Regions from separate parts of the Streptomyces sp. NPDC047453 genome, predicted to be linked through region 2. Evidence: riboswitches for the same ligand, from Rfam matches in the RefSeq annotation. Region 2 holds a riboswitch; each other region holds the start of a gene.
What was found. A riboswitch is a leader RNA that binds a small molecule or an ion and turns the genes downstream of it on or off. The one in region 2 is predicted to bind thiamine pyrophosphate.
Positions count from the first base shown of each region.

Region 1: another riboswitch for thiamine pyrophosphate. It lies ahead of thiO (glycine oxidase ThiO); the one in region 2 lies ahead of thiC (phosphomethylpyrimidine synthase ThiC).
Region 3: another riboswitch for thiamine pyrophosphate. It lies ahead of ABZ818_RS30290 (thiamine ABC transporter substrate-binding protein); the one in region 2 lies ahead of thiC (phosphomethylpyrimidine synthase ThiC).

Region 1 covers NZ_JBEYTS010000001.1:560,232-566,098, reverse strand. The annotation lists gene metF (methylenetetrahydrofolate reductase [NAD(P)H]) at 1-361, opposite strand, end outside; gene thiE (thiamine phosphate synthase) at 539-1,204, opposite strand; gene ABZ818_RS02520 (helix-turn-helix domain-containing protein) at 1,345-1,710, opposite strand; gene ABZ818_RS02515 (FAD-dependent oxidoreductase) at 1,777-3,006, opposite strand; gene ABZ818_RS02510 (hypothetical protein) at 3,036-3,455, opposite strand; TPP riboswitch at 3,509-3,620, shown strand; gene thiO (glycine oxidase ThiO) at 3,618-4,784, shown strand; gene thiS (sulfur carrier protein ThiS) at 4,781-4,981, shown strand; gene ABZ818_RS02495 (thiazole synthase) at 4,985-5,779, shown strand.
Region 2 covers NZ_JBEYTS010000045.1:6,491-12,357, reverse strand. The annotation lists gene ABZ818_RS29510 (hypothetical protein) at 1-335, shown strand, start outside; gene thiC (phosphomethylpyrimidine synthase ThiC) at 700-2,532, opposite strand; TPP riboswitch at 2,525-2,702, opposite strand; gene ABZ818_RS29500 (YibE/F family protein) at 2,774-4,240, shown strand; gene ABZ818_RS29495 (SsgA family sporulation/cell division regulator) at 4,344-4,781, opposite strand; gene ABZ818_RS29490 (helix-turn-helix domain-containing protein) at 4,879-5,673, opposite strand.
Region 3 covers NZ_JBEYTS010000048.1:13,202-19,068, reverse strand. The annotation lists gene ABZ818_RS30300 (ABC transporter ATP-binding protein) at 95-1,129, opposite strand; gene ABZ818_RS30295 (iron ABC transporter permease) at 1,131-2,768, opposite strand; gene ABZ818_RS30290 (thiamine ABC transporter substrate-binding protein) at 2,816-3,892, opposite strand; TPP riboswitch at 3,974-4,079, opposite strand; gene rlmN (23S rRNA (adenine(2503)-C(2))-methyltransferase RlmN) at 4,112-5,218, opposite strand; gene ABZ818_RS30280 (hypothetical protein) at 5,344-5,661, opposite strand; gene ABZ818_RS30275 (hypothetical protein) at 5,855-5,867, shown strand, end outside.

The sequences.
Region 1 (5,867 bases), on a different contig from region 2:
CGCGCACGGCGAGCATGTTGCGGATCCCGGCGTCGGCGTACTGGCCGATGATGTTGCGCAGCTCCGCCACGGAGTGGTTGACGGCAGTGAGGTGCGCCACAGGGGTGAGCGTGGTGTCGGACACGATCTGCTCGGTCGCCCGCACCGTGCCCGCGCGGGTGGAGCCGCCGGCGCCGTACGTCACCGAGACGAAGTCGGGGGCGACGGCCTCGATCCTGCGCAGCGCGTTCCACAGGCTGCGCTCGCCCTTCGCCGTCTTCGGCGCCCAGAACTCGAAGGAGTACGTGCTCTTGCCGGTGGCGAGCATGTCACGCACGGTGCGCGCGCGATCAGTCCTGGTGGATGCGGTTCCGAGGGCCATACTGGCAGGCTATCCAGGGCGCGGCGGACTCCCAACCGAGCCCCGGAAATTTGCGTGAATTGTCGGCTTCTTGTCCACCCTTCGGACAACGGGGCCGGAAATGAGCGAGTCGGGCCGGGTCGACTGTCCGGGTAATGAGACGACCGGCCGCCGCGTCCGGCCGTGTCGCGCCGCCCCCTATCCGGCCTGCCTCAGCCGCGCGGCGAACTCGGCCGCCGCCGCTCCGGGGTCGTCGGCCTCGGTGATCGCCCGGACCACGACGACACGGCGGGCGCCGGCCTCCAGGACCTGGTCCAGGTTGCCGAGGCCGATGCCGCCGATGGCGAACCAGGGCCGGCCGGTGCCGAGCGAGGCGGTGTACCGGACCAGGTCGAGGCCGGGTGCGGGACGGCCGGGCTTGGTGGGCGTGGGCCAGCAGGGTCCGGTGCAGAAGTAGTCCACGCCGTCCTGCACGGCCGCGGCGGCGGCCTCGTCCTCGGCGTGCGTGGACCGGCCGATCAGGACGCCGTCGCCGAGGATCGCGCGGGCGGCGGGCACGGGAAGGTCCCCCTGCCCCAGGTGCAGCACATCGGCACGGGCCGCGTGGGCGACGTCCGCCCGGTCGTTGACCGCGAGCAGCTTGCCGTGCCGGGCGCAGGCGTCGGCGAACACCGCCAGCCGGTCCAGCTCCTCCCCGGCCTCCATGCCCTTGTCCCGCAACTGCACGATGTCGACGCCCGCCGCCAGCACCGCGTTCAGGAACTCGGCCAGGTCCCCCTGCCGCCTCCGGGCGTCCGTGCACAGATACAGGCGCGCGTCACCGAGCCGGTCACGGGCGTCGGCCATGGCGGCGGTCTCAGGCATACGCGGGTTCCCCCCGGCTCGTCGGTTGGGTGGCTCGTCCGACCACTCGGACGGACCCTACCCGCCCCGCCGGCCCGGCCTGCGGGAACACCGAGGCCCCGGCCGGAGGCCGGGGCCGGGTGCGCAGGCGGATGGCCGGGTCAGACGGCGAGGGCCTGGGCGCGGCGCTTCACCTCTGTGCCGCGGTTCTCACTCAGGGCCTGGGCGGGGGTGCCCGGCAGGGTCGGGTCGGGGGTGAACAGCCATTCGATCATCTCTTCGACCGTGAAGCCGTCGTCCCTCAGGAGCGTCAGGGTGCCGGACAGGCCCTTGACGACCTTGTCGCCGTCGATGAAGGCGGCGGGGACGTGCAGTGCGCGGTTCTCACCCCGGCGTACGGCGATGAGCTGGCCCTCCTTGACCAGCTGACGCACACGTGTCACCTCGACGCCGAGCTGTTCGGCGATGTCGGGAAGGGTGAGCCAGGCAGGGACGAGAGCATCGATCTTCGTGTCAATCTCGGTCACGGAAACAAGCGTGCCATCTGCCACTGACACTCGGAAGCCAGGCCCGTCCACCCGGGGCCGCGTGCCTCACGCCGTCGCCGTCTTCAGGGGCTTCGCCGGGTCCGCCAGCAGCCGCGCATCCATGGGCGTGCCGGACGCGATCAGCCGCCGCCCCTGCGCCAGATCCCGCGGTCGGCCGACGGCCAGCAGAGCGACGAGCCGGCCCTCGCGGAGCCAACAGACCGTCCATGCAGGTCCGGTGCGATCGCCGCGCCAGACGACGGTGTCGGCCGACGTGTGGTGGCCGGCGTACTGCACGAAGCGCCCGAACTGCTCGGACCAGAAGTACGGCACCGGGTCGTAGACCACGGGGGTGAGGCCGACGATGTCGGCCGCGACCGTGCGCGGGCCCTGGAGCGCGTTGTCCCAGTGGTGGATCAGCAGGCGCTCGCCGTACCGTCCCGAGGGGAAGGAGGCGCAGTCGCCGACGGCGTACACGTCCGGCACGGACGTGCGCAGGTGGTCGTCGGCCAGGACGTCCCCGTGCCGGCCCAGCTCGATGCCCGAGCCGGCCAGCCAGCCGGTGGCGGGGCGCGCGCCGATGCCGACCACGACGGCGCCCGCGGGCAGCCGCGTGCCGTCGTCGAGCACCACCGCGCCGGGTTCGACGCGCTCCACGCGCGCGCGGGTACGCAGTTCGGCGCCGCTGTCGGCGTACCAGGCGGTCATCGGCGCGGCCACCTCCGCGGGCAGCGCCCCCGCGAGCGGCCGGTCCGCGGCCTCCACGACGGTCACGGCGCAGCCCGCCTCACGCGCGGCGGTGGCGAACTCGGCGCCGATCCAGCCCGCGCCGACGACCACGATGTCGTGCTGCTCGGTGAGCACCGGCCGCAGCCGTTCGGCGTCGTCCAGGGTGCGCAGCAGGTGGACCCCGGGGACTCCCTCCACGCCGGGCAGCCGGATCGGTTCGGCACCGGTGGCCAGGACGAGCACGTCGTACGGCACCGGCCCCGCCGAGGTCTCCAGCACATGCGGGTCGGGCCGCACGGCCAGCGCGTCGCAGCCGAGCCGCAGTTCGAGGCCGAGCGCCTCGAAGTCGATGTCGAAGGCGGAGCCCTCGGCCTTGCCGAGCAGGACGGCCTTGGACAGCGGCGGCCGGTCGTAGGGCTGGTGGGGTTCGGCGCCGATCAGTGTCACGGTGCCGGTGAAGCCCTGCTCGCGCAGGGCGACCGCGGTCTGCACGCCGGCCATGCCCGCGCCCGCGACGACCACGCGCCGCGGCCCTGTTGTGCCCTGCTCCTGCGTCTGGTCGCTCACCTGATCACCATAAGTCACCTGACAAACCGTCAGTCAGGAGCGTGCGAGGTGACCTGCTCCACAACCTCTTCCACCACGCTCGTCCCACTGCCGGGCTGCGACTCCCAGCGCCAGGTCTCCTCCAACCGCACCCGCCCGTCGGGCAGTTCGACCACCGTCGACACGCAGTGCCCGGAGGAGGTGGTCCCGTCCTGCTTGAGCTGGACGTACCGGAAGTCGAGCCGGTCACTTTCCCTGGTACCCACCAAATGGCCGCGTACGACGTCGCCGCCCGCGTACTCGGCCCAGATCTCCCCGTTCCGCTCGTGATACATGAAGCGGGTGCGCGTGCCCACCTGGCCCGGGGCCTGGTCGGCGACCGGGGCGAGAACGCGGCCGTCGAGCGAGGAAGAGGGCCGGGCGGAGCCACCCGCCCGAGAGTCGTGGCGGGAGACGGGCGGGCGGGTCATGGCGGGAGGCTCCCTTACCGGGGCAATGCTCTGCGGGCTAGGGTGGCCACCGTACAAGCACTCGCGGGAGCCCGGACGCACCGGGCTGAGAGGGAGGCTGGCGGCCTCCGACCGTACGAACCTGATCCGGGTCATGCCGGCGAAGGGAGGGGCTGGACGCCCATGTCGTTGCCACGTACGTCAGGCGTCCTCGTCGTGGGGGGCGGCATCATCGGGCTGGTGACGGCCTGGCGCTCGGCGCAGCGCGGGTTCGCCACGGCCGTGGTGGACCCCCAGCCGGGCGGCGGGGCCGCACAGGTGGCCGCCGGGATGCTGGCCGCCGTCACCGAACTGCACTACGGCGAGCAGACCCTGCTCGGGCTCAACCTGGCCTCCGCCCGCCGCTACCCGGACTTCGTGGCCGAGCTGACCGAGCTGACCGGCCACGACCTCGGCTACCGCCGCTGCGGCACCCTCGCGGTCGCGCTGGACGCCGACGACCGCGCCCACCTGCGGGAACTGCACGACCTTCAGCGCCGTTCGGGCCTGGACTCCGAGTGGCTGTCCGGACGGGAGTGCCGCCGGCTCGAGCCGATGCTCGCGCCGGGCGTGCGCGGCGGGCTGCGGGTGGACGGCGACCACCAGATCGACCCGCGGCGGCTCGCCGGCGCCCTGGTCGCGGCCTGCGAGCGGGCGGGCGTGGTCTTCCACCGCGGCTGGGCCGAGCGGCTCACCGTCGCCCGCGACCGCGCCACGGGCTGTGTGCTGCGCGACGGCACCGCGCCGACCGCGGACCAGGTGGTGCTCGCCGCGGGCAGCCACAGCGGACGGCTCGCGGGCGTCCCGGACGACGTGCTGCCACCGGTGCGGCCGGTGAAGGGGCAGGTGCTGCGGCTGGCGGTGCCGAAGCGGTACGCGCCGTTCCTGAGCCGTACCGTGCGGGCCGTGGTGCGCGGCAGCCAGGTCTACCTGGTGCCGCGGCTCAGCGGCGAGCTGGTCGTCGGGGCCACGAGCGAGGAGCTGGGCTGGGACACGACGGTGACGGCGGGCGGCGTGTACGAGCTGCTGCGCGACGCGCACGAGCTGGTGCCCGGGATCACCGAGCTGCCGCTCACGGAGACCCGGGCCGGACTGCGGCCCGGCTCCCCCGACAACGCACCGCTGCTCGGCCCGACCGGGCTGGACGGCCTGCTGCTGGCCACCGGGCACTACCGCAACGGCGTGCTGCTCACGCCGGTCACCGGTGACGCCATGGCGCACGTCCTGACCACCGGCGAGCTGCCGGACGAGGTGCGTCCCTTCTCCCCCAGGCGTTTTCACGCCACGGCACTCACGGAGCAGCCCGTATGAACATCTCCGTCAACGGCGAGCCCCGCCGGGTCACGCCCGGCACGTCCCTCGACACCGTCGTACGGACCCTGAGCGCGGCGCCCTCCGGGGTGGCCGCCGCCCTCAACGAGACCGTCGTCCCGCGCGCGCGGTGGTCGTCCACGGCCCTGGCCGAGGGCGACCGCGTCGAAGTGCTGACCGCCGTCCAGGGAGGCTGAGCCATGGCCGACGATCCCTTCGTCCTCGGTGGTACGGCCTTCACCTCCCGGCTGGTCATGGGCACCGGCGGCGCGCCGAGCCTGGAGGTGCTGGAGCGGGCGCTCACGGCCTCCGGCACGGAGCTGACCACGGTCGCGATGCGGCGGGTGGACCCCTCGGTGCACGGCTCCGTGCTGTCGGTGCTGGAGTCGCTCGGGATCCGGGTGCTGCCCAACACGGCGGGCTGCTTCACCGCGGGTGAGGCGGTGCTCACCGCCCGGCTGGCGCGGGAGGCGCTGGGCACGGACCTCGTCAAGCTGGAGGTCATCGCCGACGAGCGCACGCTGCTGCCGGACCCGATCGAGCTGCTGGACGCGGCGGAGACGCTGGTCGACGACGGTTTCACGGTGCTGCCGTACACGAACGACGATCCAGTGCTGGCGCGGAAGCTGGAGGACGCGGGCTGCGCCGCGATCATGCCTCTGGGCTCGCCCATCGGGTCCGGGCTCGGCATCCGCAACCCGCACAACTTCCAGCTGATCGTGGAGCACGCGCGCGTGCCGGTGATCCTGGACGCCGGGGCCGGTACGGCCTCGGACGTGGCGCTGGCCATGGAGCTGGGGTGTGCCGGGGTGATGCTCGCCTCCGCGGTGACGCGGGCGCAGGAGCCGGTGATGATGGCCGCGGCGATGCGGTCCGCCGTGGAGGCGGGGCGGCTGGCCCGGCTGGCCGGGCGGATCCCCAAGCGGCACTTCGCGGAGGCGTCGTCCCCGGCGGAGGGCCTGGCCAGACTGGACCCGGAGCGGCCCGCGTTCTAGGCGCCTCCTCTCACGGGTGCGTGGGCCGCGTCACAGGTCGGCTTCAGTCCTGCCGCGACAGCGTCCGAAATCCGAGTGTGTCCGTGGC
Region 2 (5,867 bases):
GGCTGCTGCTCACCGCGCTGCGCAACCGCCCCTCGCTCGACAGCGGCGCCTACGCCGAACTGGGCGAGGAGGTTGCCCAAGCCAGGGAAGCCTGGGAGGAGGCCCTGCTCGAACGGGGCATCCTGCCGTTCCTGCGCGACGCGCTCGCCGACCCGCGCTCCCCCGCACCAGGGCATACGGGGCCGGCGTCACCGACCGGCCGCATGCCACAGCTCGGCTACGGCCGGCCAGGTTTCAGCAGCCCGGACGACGGGGCCCCGAGCCGCCGCCCGCGCTTCTCCAGTCCCGACTTCAGCAGCCCGGACTACGGAGGCCCGGAACACCAACCGGAGTAACCAGCGCCCCGCGCTCCCACGCCGAGGGCGACTGCTCGCCCCCGAGGGCCCGGCGCGCACCCCGCCACCCCGTCCCGCACCCACCGGGCCGGGGCGCCGGGGACGCCCGCACGAACGCAGGCTCTCCATCGAGTACGAGCAGCCTGCGCCGTGCCCCGGAGCCCAACTTCTGGGGCTGCATACGACACTTCCATCGCTGTCGCTCCAGCAGTGCTCATGGCGGCGCCTCTCCCTGCTCACTACCGGCCTGTGCCGGTTTCCGGGGGAGACCGTAACCGCGGCCTCTGGCAGAGGGCGGCGCCGGGACTACAGCAAAGGGAGCGGTGCCTTGGCGCGCTCGCCGAGAGCACCGCCCCACCATGCATCAGTCGGCGATCGGCAGGTACACCCGGTTCCCCGCCTCCGCGAACTCCTTCGACTTCTGCAGCATGCCCTCAGCGATCTCCTCCGCCGTGGCACCCTCAGCCGCTGCACCGCCGAACCGCTCTGTGATGCTTTGGCTAATCTTCATCGAGCAGAACTTCGGGCCGCACATCGAGCAGAAGTGAGCCGTCTTGGCGGGTTCCGCCGGGAGGGTCTCGTCGTGGAACTCCCTTGCCGTGTCCGGGTCGAGGGAGAGGTTGAACTGGTCCTCCCACCGGAACTCGAAGCGGGCGTCGGACAGGGCGTCGTCCCACTCCTGCGCGCCCGGGTGCCCCTTGGCGAGGTCGGCCGCGTGGGCGGCGATCTTGTAGGTGATGACGCCGGTCTTGACGTCGTCGCGGTTGGGCAGGCCCAGGTGCTCCTTGGGCGTGACGTAGCAGAGCATGGCCGTGCCCCACCAGGCGATCATCGCGGCGCCGATGCCGGAGGTGATGTGGTCGTACGCCGGGGCGACGTCCGTCGTCAGCGGGCCGAGCGTATAGAACGGAGCTTCATCGCAGATCTCCTGCTGAAGGTCGATGTTCTCCTTGATCTTGTGCATCGGGACGTGGCCCGGGCCCTCGATCATGGTCTGTACGTCCAAACGCCTGGCGATCCGGCCGAGTTCCCCGAGCGTGCGCAGTTCCGCGAACTGCGCCTCGTCGTTGGCGTCCGCGATCGAGCCGGGCCGGAGTCCGTCGCCCAACGAGTACGTGACGTCGTAGGCCGCGAGGATCTCGCAGAGCTCCTCGAAGTTCTCGTAGAGGAACGACTCCTTGTGGTGCGCCAGGCACCAGGCGGCCATGATCGAGCCGCCGCGCGAGACGATGCCGGTCTTTCGGTTCGCGGTCAGCGGCACGTAGGCAAGGCGTACCCCGGCGTGGACGGTCATGTAGTCCACGCCCTGTTCGGCCTGCTCGATGACGGTGTCCTTGTAGATCTCCCAGGTCAGTTCCTCGGCCTTGCCGTCCACCTTCTCCAGGGCCTGGTAGAGCGGGACGGTGCCGATGGGGACGGGGGAGTTGCGCAGCACCCACTCACGGGTGGTGTGGATGTTGCGGCCGGTGGAGAGGTCCATGACCGTGTCGGCGCCCCAGCGGGTCGCCCAGGTCATCTTCTCCACCTCCTCCTCGATGGAAGAGGTCACCGCGGAGTTGCCGATGTTGGCGTTGACCTTCACCAGGAACCGCTTGCCGATGATCATCGGCTCGATCTCCGGGTGGTTGACGTTGGCCGGCAGCACCGCGCGGCCCGCCGCGATCTCCTCGCGGACGGTCTCGGGAGCGACGTTCTCCCGGATGGCCACGAACTCCATCTCCGGCGTGATCTCCCCGCGGCGCGCGTAGGCGAGTTGCGTCACCGCTCCTCCGTCGCGGCCGCGGCGCGGCTGGCGCGGCCGTCCCGGGAACACCGCGTCGAGGTTGCGCAGACCGCCGCGCGGCGAGGTGTGCTTGATCCCGTCGTCCTCGGGGCGGACGGGACGGCCGGCGTACTCCTCGGTGTCGCCGCGGGCCACGATCCAGTTCTCCCGCAACGGCGGCAGGCCCCTGCGGACATCGGTTCCCACAAGTGGATCGGTATACGGGCCGGAGGTGTCGTACAGCGTGACCGACTGCCCGTCGGTGAGGTGCACCTGACGGACCGGCACTCGCAGATCGGGACGTGAGCCCTCCACGTAGCCCTTGTGCCAGCCGCTGGACTTTCCGGCCTCCCCGTCGGAAGCGTCGGAAGTGATCCGCTCCGCGTCGCTGGAGATCTGCTTGGAGGCAGGCGTGCGTACGTCCTTGTTGGTCATGAGACCTACTCCCTACGCCGGCATTACCCGGTAACAGGTTCGGCGGTCGACGCAGCGGTATCCGTCTGCCGGCGTTTCCTGTGAAACATCGCACGTTCCACGTGAAACATCGCAAAGACGGAGGTCAGCGCCCTCTCAGCCCGGTGCTCCGAGCTCCCGCGTGTGCAAAGGTGCCCCCACGCTAGCGTCATTTGTGGCGCGGTGAACAGTGGGCCTGTGCCGTTCTTGCGATGATCGGGCGGTGACCACGACAGAGCAGTTCCCCCATCCGCCGCCCGAACCCCGACGCGGAGAGGACTTCCGGCACGGCCAGGAAGCCACCGCCGCCGGCCACGGACACGGCCCCGCGACCGGCGGCGGCCACGGCCCGGGGAGCAGTGCCGGGCACGGTCCGGGAAGCGGTGGCGGGCACGGGCACGGCCACAGCCACGGGCCGGCCGCACCCGTGTCGAAGCACCTCCGCAAAGTGATCGCGGCGATCCTCATCCCGTTCGCCGCCGTGGTGGCGGCCGGACTCGCCGTGCTGTGGCCGGGTGGCGCCCCGTCGCACGAGCGCACCGGCGTGGGCTTCGACCGGCAGACCCAGCAAGCCACCGTCGTCGAGGTGCTCGAGGTCAGCTGCCGGTCGGTGAACGGCTCCGGGGACACACCGACCGGCGACACCTCCACCGCCGAAGGGTCCTCCGCACAGCAGCAGCAGTCCGGGAGCTGCAAGAAGGCCACGATCCGGGTGGACACCGGCAACGACAAGGGCCGTACCTTCACCGAGGTCGTACAGCCCGACCAGTCCCGGCAGCTGCACCAGGGCGAGAAGGTCGTGGTCGCCTACGAACCCTCGGCACCCAAGGACTTGCAGTATTCGGTCACCGACATCAACCGGCACTTCCCGATGGCGCTGCTGGCCGGTCTCTTCGCACTCGCCGTCGTGGTCGTCGGGCGGATGCGGGGCGTCATGGCGCTGGTCGCGCTGGCCATCAGCTTCCTGGTGCTGAACCTCTTCGTCCTGCCAGCGATCCTGCAGGGATCGAACCCGCTGGTCGTGGCGGTGGTGGGAGCCAGCGCCATCATGCTGATCGCGCTGTACATGTGTCACGGCCTGTCCGCCCGTACCTCGGTCGCGGTGCTCGGCACGCTGATCTCGCTCATGCTGATCGGCTTCCTGGGCTCGCTGTTCATCGGCTGGGCCGCGCTGACCGGCAACACCGACGACAGCACCGGTCTGATCCACGGCCTGTATCCGTCGATAGACATGAGCGGCCTGCTGCTCGCCGGTGTCATCATCGGCTCGCTCGGCGTCCTGGACGATGTGACGGTGACACAGACCTCCGCGGTCTGGGAGCTGCACGAGGCCAACCCCGCGATGGGCTGGCGCGGGCTGTACCGCGCGGGCATCCGCATCGGACGCGACCACATCGCCTCCGTCGTCAACACCCTCGTCCTCGCGTACGCGGGTGCCGCGCTCCCGCTGCTGCTGCTGTTCTCCATCGCGCAGAGCAGCGTGACGACCGTCGCCACCAGTGAGCTCGTCGCGGAGGAGATCGTGCGCACGCTGGTGGGCTCCATCGGCCTGGTCGCCTCCGTGCCGGTCACCACGGCGCTGGCGGCACTCGTGGTCTCGGCCGACCGCCCGGGACGGGCGCAGGCCGCGGCACAGGCCACCCTGCCCGCTCCGGCGCGCGGTGGAAGGGGCAGGCGCCGCAGGCGCTGACTCCGTGTGCGGGGGCCACTTGGGCGGCCGACGAAGCGTTCCTGCACCCCCTGAGGCCGTGGCGACGCGTTACACCACCGCCCGCGTCCGCTGCCGTGACGCCTCAGCCCGCGCTCTGTTCCTCCGCCAGGATGCGGTCCAGGGCTTCGTCGAGGTGGGCGTCGAAGTCGGCCAACGCACCCTCCTGGCCCAGGGGCACCAGCTTGTCCGTACGGTCCAGGAACGCCACCAGCGGCGCCGTCGAGGAGCGGAACAGCGCCCGGTCGCCGCCGACCTGAAGCCGGATCAGGACCTCGCTCAGCGAGTCGCGGTCGGCCGGTGAGATGCGCACGTCACCGTCCCCGCACGGCGTCCCCACCCCGTCGATCAGCAGCTCTCGACCGAACGCCCAGGTCACCGGGGCGTCTCCGGGCAGATGAAAGGTCAGCCGTACGGCATAGGGATCACAGGTCTCGTACCGCAGCTCCACCGGGATGCGGAAGGAGAGCTCCTCGGACACGAGAAAGCTCATCATGACCTCTGCCTGTACGGACTCGCGCATCGCTACCCCGTTGTTTGCCGTCGACTGGCCGGGAATCCATCCCGTGACAATGGTGCATCTTGCTGAACGTGCACATCAGATCACAAGGAGTGAGTTTTCAGATACTGATAGAGAGCGCCAGGGAGCCCAGACGCCGTCCCACCTCGTGTTGCAGCCGACGTGCGGCGGGCAGCAGCCGGTCCGCCTGATGGGCCGGCAGGGAGAGGGCCATCGCGGCCGCTGTGGTGCCCACAGTGATGGGAATCGCCGCGCACACCGCCCCCAGCACGTACTCCTGCCGCTCGGTCACCGGCTCCATCGGCCGGGCCCGTTCCAGGCGCCGCAGCACCGTGTGCTCGTCACGGACCGTGTACGGGGTGAGGGACCGCACGGGGTAGCGGTCGAGGTGGTCGCGGCGAGCCCTGTCGTCCAGCTGGGACAGCAGGCACTGGCCGATCGCGTGCGCGTGCCCGGTCTCGCGGAAGCCGGCCCATTCCTCGACCGCCGGGATGGCCGCGGTGGCGGAGACGCACATGAGCTCGATCTCGCCCTCGCGGTACATCGCGTAGTACAGCGGCGCACCGATGGAATCCCGCCACTGGGCGAGCGCCTCGACGATCGTGGTGCGACGTTTCTGCGCCGCTCCGCTGCTACTCAGCCGCTCGGCGGCCTCGCCCAGGAAGAACAGGCCCTGGTCGCGGCGCAGATAGCCCTCGTGGACGAGCGTGCGCAGGAGGTGGTACGCGGTGGGCAGGGCCAGGCCCGTCTCACGGGCGAGCTGCTTGGCGGGTGCCCCGTGCTCGTGCCGCGCGACGGTCTCCAGCAGGCGCATCGCGCGCTGCACGGATCCGATGAGGGTGGGGGGCTGCTGGGGCCTCGGCTGCTCCGGGACCGTGGCCCTGGGCCGTTCCAAGGGGGCCGACGAACGCGGCTGCGCCGGGAGGGCCGTCGAGCGGGACGGCCCCCGGGGTGCGGGCGGCGCGTGCCGTTCTGCGGGTGCGGTGTCAACCGTGGCCAAGGGGTCACTCCCGTAGCGCGAGGGGGCAGCCGTGCGGGGAACACGAATGGGGGTGTACGCCGCCTGCGGGGGCCGGCCCCCGCGTCGAT
Region 3 (5,867 bases), on a different contig from region 2:
CGCCGAGCACCTCCAGCGCCGTTCCACCTCCCCCAGCCTCATACCGGGAAGGTGCCCACCACCAGGCGAGATCACCCAACGTAACGAAGCACTACTAAGTGTCCTGCGGTCGATCAAGCACCACGATTTCGGTCGTGTCGAACTCCACGGCCACCTCGTCCCCGACCTCCGGTGCCGCGCGCAGGGCGCAGGCCGCTTCCAGGCGGGGGGCGTTGTCGGGCTGGAGGTGGACGGTGACGTGGGTGCCCTTGAAGGTGCGGGCGGTCACCGCGCAGGGCAGTCCCTCGGCGGTGGGGACGAGGCGGACTCCGGCGGGCCGGACGAGGAGGGTGCGGGTGCCCTGGGCCGAGCCGCCGGGGACCGGCACCTTGCCCCACGGGGTGACCGCCACCTCGCCCTCCACGTTCGCCTCCACCACGTTCTCGAAGCCGAGGAAACGGGCCACGAAGGCGTCGGCCGGCCGCTGCCACACCTCGAGTGGCGTGCCCCACTGGGCGATCCGGCCGTCCCGCATCACCACGACCCGGTCGGCGAGCGCGAAGGCCTCGCCCTGGTCGTGCGTGACGGCGAGCACGGTGGTGCCCAACCGCCCGAAGAGCTCCCGCAGTTCGACGACGAGACGCTCCCGCAGCGAGCGGTCGAGCTGGCCGAGCGGCTCGTCCAGCATCAGCAGCCGCGGCCGGGGGGCGAGCGCCCGGGCGAGGGCCACCCGCTGCTGCTCCCCGCCGGAGAGCGCGGCCACGGCCCGCCGCCCGGCACCGGGCAGCCCGACCAGCTCCAGCAACTCCCCGACTCGGGCGTCCCGTTCGCTCCTCGCCGCGCCGTGCATCCGCAGCCCGAAGCCGACGTTGCCGGCCACGTCCCGCTGCGGGAACAGCTGGTGGTCCTGGAACATCAGCCCCACCTCGCGCCGGTGCACCGGCACCCCCGCCTGGTCCCGCCCGTCCAGCAGTACCCGCCCGGACTCCAGCGGCTGAAGCCCGGCCACCGCGCGCAGCAGGGTCGACTTGCCGCTGCCGCTGGGTCCGAGCACGCACACGATCTCGTGCTCGGCGACCGACAGGTCGACCGCGTCCAGTGCGGCGCGCCCACCGAAGCGCACGGTCGCGGCCTCAAGGCTCAGCAGCATCTCAGAACTCCCCGCTCCGGTCGGTGCGCAGGCGTTCCAGCACCAGCAGCGCCACCGCGCACACCACCATCAGAATCGTCGAAAGGGCCATCGCCTGGCCGTAGTTGAGGTCGCCGGGCCGGCCGATCAACCGCGCCACGGCAACCGGCAGCGTCGGACGGTCGGGCCGCGCGATGAACACGGTCGCCCCGAACTCCCCCAGTGACACCGCGAAGGCGAACCCGGCGGCGATCAGCAGTGCCCGCCGTACCAGGGGCAGGTCGACCTCACGCCACACCCGCCACGGCGAGGCCCCGAGCACGGCCGCCGCCTCCCGCAGCCGTACGTCCACCGCGCGCAGCACGGGCAGCATGGTCCGTACGACGAAGGGCACGCCGACCAGGGCCTGTGCCAGCGGGACCAGGATCCAGGACTGCCTGAGGTCCAGCGGCGGGCGGTCGAGGGCGATCAGGAAGCCGAAGCCGACGGTCACCGCGGAGACCCCGAGCGGCAGCATCAGCAGCGCGTCGAAGCCGCGTACGAGCCGGCCCGCGATGGGGGTCCCCCCGTGGGAGCGAAGGCGAGAATGGGGGAGGCGGGTGAGGGCCGCGGCGGCGAGCGCGCCGATCACCACGGCGATGGCGGTCGCCGCGGCGGCATAGCTCAGGGAGGTGCCGAGGGCGTCGATCGGCGCGACCAGGAAGGTGCCGCCGTCCGCGTTCGTCAGCGCCCTGTAGTAGCCGAACCCGGGCGCGGTGAGCGACCGCTGCACCAGCACGGCGAGCGGCAGCACGACGAGGACGGCGATGGTGGCGAGGACCCCGGCCAGCAGCGTCCACTGCCCGGCGCCGCGCGGGCGGCGGGCGGTCAGCGAGGCGTCCACCAGCTTCAGCGCGGTCTCGCGTCGCCGTACGGTCCAGGCGTGCACGGCGAGGATCGCGCCCACCGCGGCGAACTGGAGGATCGTCAGGACCGCGGCGGTGGCCAGGTCGAAGATCTCGGACGTCTGTCGGTAGATCTCCACCTCGAGGGTGGAGAAGGTGGGGCCGCCGAGGATCTGCACCACACCGAAGGAGGTGAACGTGAACAGGAAGACCATGAGTGCGGCGGCGGCGACCGCGGGCGCCAGCGCGGGCAGGGTGACCTTGCGCCAGGCTGCGAGTGGCGAGGCGCCGAGCATCCCGGCCGCCTCCTCCTGGCGCGGGTCGAGCCCCGCCCACAGACCGCCCACGGTCCGTACGACGACGGCGTAGTTGAAGAAGACGTGGGCGAGCAGGATCGCCCAGACCGTGGTGTCCAGCCGTACGCCCCACAGTTCGTCGAGCAGGCCGCCGCGCCCGACCAGCGCGAGGAACGCGGTGCCGACCACGACCGTGGGCAGCACGAACGGCACGGTCACGACGGCCCGCAGAACCTGCCGGCCGGGGAAGTCGAGGCGCGCGAAGACATAGGCGCCGGGCAGGGCGACGAGCAGGGTGAGCACGGTGGAGGCGAGCGCCTGCCAAGTGGTGAACCACAGGACGTGCCGGATGTCGGACTGTCCGAGCACATCGGCGATCCGCCCCAACTGCCAGGCCCCGTCGGCCTCCAGGCCGCGCCGGACGATCGCGGCCACGGGGTAGGCGAAGAACACCGCGAAGAACGCGACGGGCACGGCCATGAGACCGAGCCGCGCCGCGTTCCCCGTCCGGCGGCCGCGTCCGCGGCCTACCTGAGGACGAGCGAGGTCCACGACTTGACCCACTGGTCACGGTTGGCGGCGATCTCGGCGGGGGCCATGGTCTCGGGGTCCTTGGCCTGGGGGCCGTACTGCACGAACTCCGGGGGCACCTGGGCGCCTTCGCGCACCGGGTAGACGAACATGTTCAGCGGCATGTCGTCCTGGAACTTCTTGGTGACCAGAAAGTCCAGGAAGGCCTTGCCGCCCTCGGTGTTCCGGGCGTTGCTCAGCAGTCCGGCGTACTCGACCTGACGGAAGCAGGTGCCCTGCGCGACGCCGGTCGGCGCGGTCTTCGGCCGCCGGTCGGCGTAGATGACCTCGGCGGGCGGCGAGGAGGCGTAGGAGACGACGAGGGGACGGTCGCCCTTGGCCTTCCGGCCGCCGGCGGAGCCGGAGAACTCCTGGTTGTAGGCCTGCTCCCAGCCGTCGACGACCTTGACGCCGTTGGCCTTGAGCTTCTTCCAGTAGTCCTGCCAGCCCTTGTCCCCGTACTGGGCGGCGGTGCCGAGCAGGAAGCCGAGGCCGGGTGAGGAGGTGGCGGCGTTCTCGGTGACGAGGAAGTTCTTGTACTCCGGCTTGACCAGGTCGTCGAACGAGGCGGGCGGGGTCAGCTTGTGGTCGGCGAAGTACTTCTTGTCGTAGTTGACGCAGATGTCGCCGGTGTCGATGGGCGTGACCCGGTGCTTCGCCTCGTCGACGCGGTACTGCGGCAGGATCAGGTCCGAACCCTTCGGCTCGTACGACTGGAACAGCCCGTTGTCCAGGGCGCGCGACAGCAGCGTGTTGTCGACGCCGAAGAAGACGTCACCCTGCGGGTTGTCCTTGGTGAGGATGGCCTTGTTGACCGCCTGGCCGGCGTCGCCGTCCTCGAGGACCTTGACCTTGTAGCCGGAGCTCTTCTCGAAGTCCGCGATGACGCTCTTGGAGGCGGCCCACGAGTTGTGGCTGACCAGGGTCACCGTCCTGGAGCCGGCCGAACTCTTGTCGCCCGGCGACGAACCGCACGCCGACAGCGTGACCAGGCCGAGCCCGACCGCCACGACAGCGAACGTCTTGGTGTGCACTGAAGTCCTCCTGGGGGTTGGCCAGGAAGAGACGCGGCCCTGCCCGGGATCCGCGAGGGACACCCGGGCAGGGCACAACAGCTTGAGTGATGACCGAACTTCCTACCCAGAATGACCTGGGCGAGGTTCAGAGGGTCTGCGGCCGGTGCCGCACTCTCAGCGCTGTGGCGCTCCCCTGTCGGAATATGAAGATGTGTGCGGTATCAGCCTACCGTCCGGCTACCTTTCGGTGGCAGCCAGCTGACCGCAGGCGCCGTCGATCTCCTGACCGCGGGTGTCCCGGATGGTCACCGGCACACCGTGGGCGGCGATCGCCTCGACGAACGCCTTCTCGTCCTCGGGGCGGGACGCGGTCCACTTGGAGCCGGGCGTCGGGTTCAGCGGGATGAGGTTGACGTGCACCGGCCTGCCCTTGAGCAGCCGGCCGAGCCGGTCGCCGCGCCACGCCTGGTCGTTGATGTCCCGGATCAGCGCGTACTCGATGGACAGCCGGCGCCCGGACCTGGCGGTGTACTCGAATCCGGCGTCGAGCACCTCGCGTACCTTCCACCGCGTGTTGACCGGGACGAGCGTGTCGCGCAGTTCGTCGTCCGGTGCGTGCAGGGAGATGGCGAGCCGGCACTTGAAGCCCTCGTCGGAGAACCGGTGGATGGCCGGGACCAGGCCCACCGTCGAGACGGTGATCCCGCGCTGGGACAGGCCGAGCCCGTCCGGCTCGGGGTCGGTCAGGGCGCGGATGGCGCCGACGACGCGGTTGTAGTTGGCGAGCGGCTCGCCCATGCCCATGAAAACGATGTTCGACAGGCGAGCGGGACCACCGGGGACCTCTCCGTCCCGCAGGGCGCGCATCCCGTCCACGATCTGGTGCACGATCTCGGCGGTGGACAGGTTCCGGTCGAGCCCGGCCTGTCCCGTGGCGCAGAACGGGCAGTTCATGCCGCAGCCCGCCTGCGAGCTGATGCACATGGTCACCCGGTCCGGGTAGCGCATGAGCACCGACTCCACGAGCGTGCCGTCGAACAGGCGCCACAGCGTCTTGCGGGTGGTCCCCTGGTCGGTCGACAGATGCCGTACGACCGTCATCAGCTCGGGAAGCAGCGCCTCCTGGAGCTTGGCGCGGGATCCGGCGGGGATGTCGGTCCACTGCTCCGGGTCGTGCGCGTACCGCGCGAAGTAGTGCTGCGCGAGCTGCTTGGCACGGAACGGCTTCTCGCCGATCGCGGCGACGGCCTCCTTGCGCTCGGCAGGCGACAGATCGGCAAGGTGCCGCGGCGGCTTCTTGGCACCGCGCGGGGCGACGAAAGTGAGTTCTCCGGGCTTAGGCATGGCTGTACCAGTGTCGCAGATCAAATCCGGTGACCTGCGGCTGCCGGTCGCTACGACTGTCGTTAGTGGTCGTCACCGGTCGCCCCTGAGCAGCCTCGGACGGCCCAGAGACGGCCCAGCGAAGATCACTCGTCGGCGGCCCGCCACTCATCGAGCTGGACCTTGACCTGGTGGTTGTGGGCGGCGTGCCAGATGACCTCCCCACTGACGAAGGCCCTGAGGGCTGGGAGGTCCATCCCGAGCGGCATGGCCGTGATCTCCGCCAGCGCTATGGCGTACGGCACGCCGTCTATACGTATGAAGACCCCGAAGCGCTGGCGACCGATGACCTCCCCGGTGATCCGGGCCTCGACGGGCAGAGCCGCGACGGTTGCCTCCCAGCTCTCCCGCACCAAGTCCGCGGCCGGCACTTCAGGGACCGCGGGCCAGGCGTACTCATCCATCGGCAGATCATGACGCCCTGGGACCGGTGCTTAGAAGATGCGGGCGGACCCCTCGTACCTCAGGCCGACAGGCTTGCGCCACCGCCGCGGCGGGCTAGTGGGAGCCGCCGTCGTTCGCCCTCGTTGCCGTCAGCGTTGCTGTCGGCCCGGCCCGCGTGGGGGTGCGCCTACGATTCCCACGGAAGATCGGCTCTTGGCAGGCACGG